DNA from 2 places in the Stenotrophomonas sp. YJH_SMC_135 genome. Region 2 is predicted to be linked to the other one. Evidence: riboswitches for the same ligand, from Rfam matches in the RefSeq annotation. Region 2 holds a riboswitch; the other holds the start of a gene.
The links. A riboswitch is a leader RNA that binds a small molecule or an ion and turns the genes downstream of it on or off. The one in region 2 is predicted to bind glycine.
Positions count from the first base shown of each region.

Region 1: it holds a riboswitch for glycine, as region 2 does, so the genes downstream of both, gcvP (aminomethyl-transferring glycine dehydrogenase) here and AC5P98_RS07735 (trimeric intracellular cation channel family protein) in region 2, are expected to answer to the same signal.

Region 1 is NZ_JCAFVN010000003.1:787,355-789,735, reverse strand. It holds gene gcvP (aminomethyl-transferring glycine dehydrogenase) at 1-1,499, opposite strand, end outside; glycine riboswitch at 1,562-1,664, opposite strand; gene AC5P98_RS14655 (multidrug effflux MFS transporter) at 1,964-2,381, shown strand, end outside.
Region 2 is NZ_JCAFVN010000002.1:258,660-261,040, forward strand. It holds gene AC5P98_RS07730 (3-deoxy-7-phosphoheptulonate synthase) at 1-405, shown strand, start outside; gene AC5P98_RS07735 (trimeric intracellular cation channel family protein) at 668-1,285, opposite strand; glycine riboswitch at 1,368-1,473, opposite strand; glycine riboswitch at 1,487-1,576, opposite strand; gene AC5P98_RS07740 (GIY-YIG nuclease family protein) at 1,617-1,892, shown strand; gene AC5P98_RS07745 (nuclear transport factor 2 family protein) at 2,037-2,381, shown strand, end outside.

The DNA of each region.
Region 1 (2,381 bases), on a different contig from region 2:
ATCGTGCGGTCCATCGCCAGGTCCTTGTCGGCCAGCGAGCGCAGGTAGCGCAGCAGTTCGTGCTCGCTGTGGTGGGTGTTGAACACCGGATGGGTCAGGAATGCGGACTGGCGCAGCAGGCCGGCCGGCAGTGCGTCGGCGGTGCTGGCATCCAGCGCATCGATGTCGGCCTGCGCGCCGAACACGGCGGCCAGCGCGACCACGTCGCCGCGGGTGGCGGTCTCGTCCAGGCTGATGCCGACCGAGTCGCTGTCGATCGCACGCAGGTTGTAACCGGCGGCGCGTGCCTTGGCGTGGATCTCATCGGCATGCACGCCGGTGATGTGCAGCGTATCGAAGAAGTCGCCACCGACCTGCACGCCGGCCTCGCGCAGCGCGGCGGCCAGGATCGAGGCCAGGCGGTGGGTACGCCGGGCGATGCGGGTCAGGCCTTCCGGGCCGTGGTACACGGCATACATCGAGGCCATCACCGCCAGCAGCACCTGTGCGGTACAGATGTTGGAGGTGGCCTTCTCGCGGCGGATGTGCTGCTCGCGGGTCTGCAGGGTCAGGCGGTAGGCCGGGTTGCCCTGGGCATCGACCGAGACGCCGATCAGGCGGCCCGGCATCGAGCGCTTGTAGGCGTCGCGGCAGGCCATGAATGCGGCGTGCGGGCCGCCGAAGCCGAACGGCACGCCGAAACGCTGGCTGTTGCCGACCACGATGTCCGCACCCCATTCGCCCGGGGCGGCCAGCAGGGTCAGCGCCAGCAGGTCGGTGGCCACGGCCACCAGGCCGCCGCGCGCGTGCACGGCCTCGACCAGCGCCTTGTAGTCGCCGATCTGGCCGAAGGTGTCCGGGTACTGCAGCAGCAGGCCGAAGGCTTCTGCTTCCAGTGCCTCGGCCGGGGTGCCGACGCGCAGCACGATGCCCATGGGCTCGGCGCGGGTACGCAGCAGTTCCAGGGTCTGCGGGTGCACGGCGTCGTGCACGAAGAAGGTGTCCGACTTCGACTTGGCAGAACGCTTGGCCAGGGTCATCGCTTCAGCTGCGGCGGTGGCTTCGTCCAGCAGCGAGGCGTTGGCGATTTCCATGCCGGTGAGGTCGGCGCACAGGGTCTGGAAGTTGATCAGCGCTTCCATGCGGCCCTGCGAGATCTCGGCCTGGTACGGGGTGTAGGCGGTGTACCAGGCCGGGTTTTCCAGGATGTTGCGCAGGATCACGTTCGGCGTGTGGGTACCGTAGTAGCCCTGGCCGATGAAGCTGCGCAGCACGGTGTTCTTGTCGGCGATCGCACGGATCTTCGCCAGTGCCTGCACTTCGGTCATCGATTCCGGCAGTGCCAGCGGCGCCGGCGACTTGATCTTGGCCGGTACGATGGCATCGGTCATCGCATCCAGCGACGCGTGGCCGACGACGTCGAGCATCTGCGCGATCTCGGCATCGTTGGGGCCGATGTGGCGCTCGACGAACGCATTGTGGTGCTCGAGCTCACGCAGGGAAGGGGTGTTCTGGGACATGGCGAAGGATCCGTCAGGAAAGGGCACACGCACGGGCACAAGCCGCCGGTCGGCGGTCTGCGGGGCGCCCCTCTGTCCTTTTGCCTGAGAGTTTGGAAGCGCGGAAAACCGCGGCTTCGTGCCCCTTCGGCGCCGGATCGAACCGGTCTCTCCAGAGTTGTGTTACGGGTGGTATCGGGCCTGAGCGATTACGGGCGTTGCGCCTTCGGCAGCGGTGTTCCGCTTCTCCCACCGTGTTGCCCGCCGATTATAGCCCGTTGCGGGCCCGCCAGCCGCCTGCGGGCCCGGCCGCGGCGCCTGAATGGCCGATGGCCCGCCCGTGCGTTTTGTGCACTGCTGCATGGCATCAGGCGCAATCCCCACCTATGATGGGCGGATACCCGAATTCATCTGGCGCCGTCCCTGCTGCAGGGGACTGGCGCCCGCCGTGCGTGCCGCGCATGGCCCTGCCGGACGCCTTCTCCATGACCGCCGCTGTTGCTCCTTCCACCCGCCGCATGGCCCTGCTGCTCGCCGGCCTGGCCATGTTCGGTCCGTTCTCGATCGACACCATCTTCCCCGCGTTCCCGCAGCTGGCCCAGCGCCTGGCGGTGGACGAGGTGGCGGTGCAGCAGACCATCAGCGTGTACCTGCTGTTCTACGGCCTGATGAGCCTGGCACACGGCCCGCTGTCCGATGCCTGGGGCCGCAAGCGGGTGATCCTCGGCGGCCTGGTGGTGTTCGTGGGCGCCTCGGTCGGCTGTGCGCTGTCCACCGATCTGACCACGCTGCTGGGGTTCCGCGCCCTGCAGGGCCTGTCCGCAGGCGTCGGCATGATCGTCGGCCGCGCGGTGATCCGCGACCTGTACCACGGTCACGACGCGCAGCGGCTGATGAGCCAGG
Region 2 (2,381 bases):
ACCGGCAATCCGGATTGCCATGTGATCCTGCGTGGCGGCAAGCAGCCGAACTACGACGCCGGCAGCGTCGCCGACGCCTGCCAGGTGCTGGCCAAGGCCAAGCTGCCGACGCGCCTGATGATCGACGCCAGCCACGCCAACAGCCTGAAAAACCCCGAGAACCAGCCGAAGGTGATCGAGGACATTGCTGTTCAGCTGGAAGACGGCGAACAGCGCATCGTTGGCGTGATGATCGAGAGCCATCTGGTCGGTGGCCGCCAGGAACTGGTGGAAGGCCAGCCGCTGGTTTACGGGCAGAGCATCACCGATGGCTGCATCGACTGGGACACCACCGTGACGGTGCTGGAGCGTCTGGCTGCGGCCGTGCGCGCCCGTCGCGACGTGAAGGTGTCCGAAGCAGCCTGATCGAAGCCGCCTGAGTGCGGCACGTGTGTGGATGGCGGCCAGCGCCTGCGGGGGTGCGGCCGCGATCAGGGCCGGTCGGAGTTGGAGGCCGGCCCATCTGCACCGGCGATGCGCCTGGCGCTGCGCATGAGCGACAGCGCCAGGTACATCGCCGGGGTGGTGATACCGCTTCCTGTAGCGTCGAGCCATGCCCGACCTGCGCGCGAAGCGCGTTGGTTTCCTGCAAAGAGCAGTCGAGCATGGCTCGACTTTACGAAGAGGCTCAATGCACTTCGTCGTGGTAGACGAACTTCGGCATTTCCCAGCGGTAGTGGATCGCCAGCAGGCGCAACGCGAAGCCGCCGCCAAGGCAGCACAGGATTGCGGTGGCATCGGCCACGCCCCAGTGCAGCAGCAACAGATAGGCCGCGCCGGTCAGCAGCGCGATGATCGCGTACAGCTCCTTCTGGAAGATGAGTGGCACCTCGTTGCAGAGGATGTCGCGCAGCACCCCGCCGAACGCGCCGGTCAGCATGCCGGCGATCAGCACGATCGGCATCGCATGGCCGGCCTCGCGCGCGATCGAGCAGCCGATCAGGGTGAAGGCGATCAGGCCCAGCCCGTCGAGCACCAGGAAGGTGCGGCGGAAGTGGTGCATCCAGCGCGCCACCCAGGTGGCGATCAGCGCCGCGCACACGGTGAAGCCCAGGTACTCGGGGTGCTTCACCCAGCCCAGCGGGTAGTGGCCGAGCAGGATGTCGCGCAGTGAACCACCCCCGAGGGCGGTGACGCAGGCGATCATGACCACGCCGAACAGGTCCATGCGGCGGCGGCCGGCGGACAGTGCGCCGGTCATGGCTTCGGCGGAAATGGCGATCAGGTAGATGATGGACAGCAGCATGGGACAGGCTCCGGGCGCGGTGGGGCCGGCCATGCGCGACCACCGCCACTGCCTGCGCAATGACGGGATGACGATGACCGGTGCCGCTCCCGCTGTCCTTTTGCCTGAGAGTTCAGCGGCATGGGCCGCGTGCCCCTTCGGCGGATCGTCCCGGGCATGCCCGGTGACCTCTCTCCAGCTCGGCGAGTCGAATGCATGGTTGGCGGGATTCCAGCCCACCGGCCTGAGCGATCATGGGAGCCTGCGCCTTCGGCGGGCGCCAGCGCGGCGCCTCTCTCCTGCATTCGGTCGCCAGTATATCCGCTGCAGTGCAGCACGGCATAATCCAGGCATGGCCCCGTCCGTCCGCCCGTGGTTCCTGTACCTGCTCGAATGCCGCGATGGCAGCTATTACGCCGGCATCAGCACCGATGTGGAGGCGCGTTTCGCCGCCCACCAGGCCGGCAAGGGCGCGCGCTACACCCGGGCCCGGCCGCCGCTGCGCGTGCTGGCCGTGCGCGAATACCCGGACCGGGCCGCCGCCTCGCGGGCCGAGTGGCAACTCAAGCAGCAGCCCCGCGAACGCAAGCTGGCCTGGCTGCAGGCAACGGATCCTGCGCTTCTGTAGAGCCGAGCCCACGCTCGGCTGTTGTTCCGTCTGCCCGATGCGGGAGCCGAGCATGGGCTCGGCTCTACAGTAGATCCACGTCATGCGTGGATGGGCCATTCGGCCCATGCGATGATCCGCCCGCGCCCAGAGCCGGAGACCCGGATGTCCACGATTGCCCTGCTGTTCGCGCTTTCCGCAGCAACGAGCCCTGCCGCCGACCCCGCCACGATCGCGGCCATCGAAGCCACCTGCCACGACTACGTCGATGGCCAGCTGGAGGCCGATCCGCAGCGCGTCGCCCGTTCGCTGCACCCGGACTTGGCCAAGCGCGCTGTGCTCGGTGACACGCCAGACGAGCGCCTGGGCCTGCGCCGGATGTCGAAGGAGGAGCTGGTCTCGCTGACGAAACAGGGCGCGCTGAAGACCCCGAAGGATCAATGGGATCGCCGCTGCACGGTGCTGGACGTGACCGGCAACGCGGCCTCGGTGCGGCTGGAAACCCCGTGG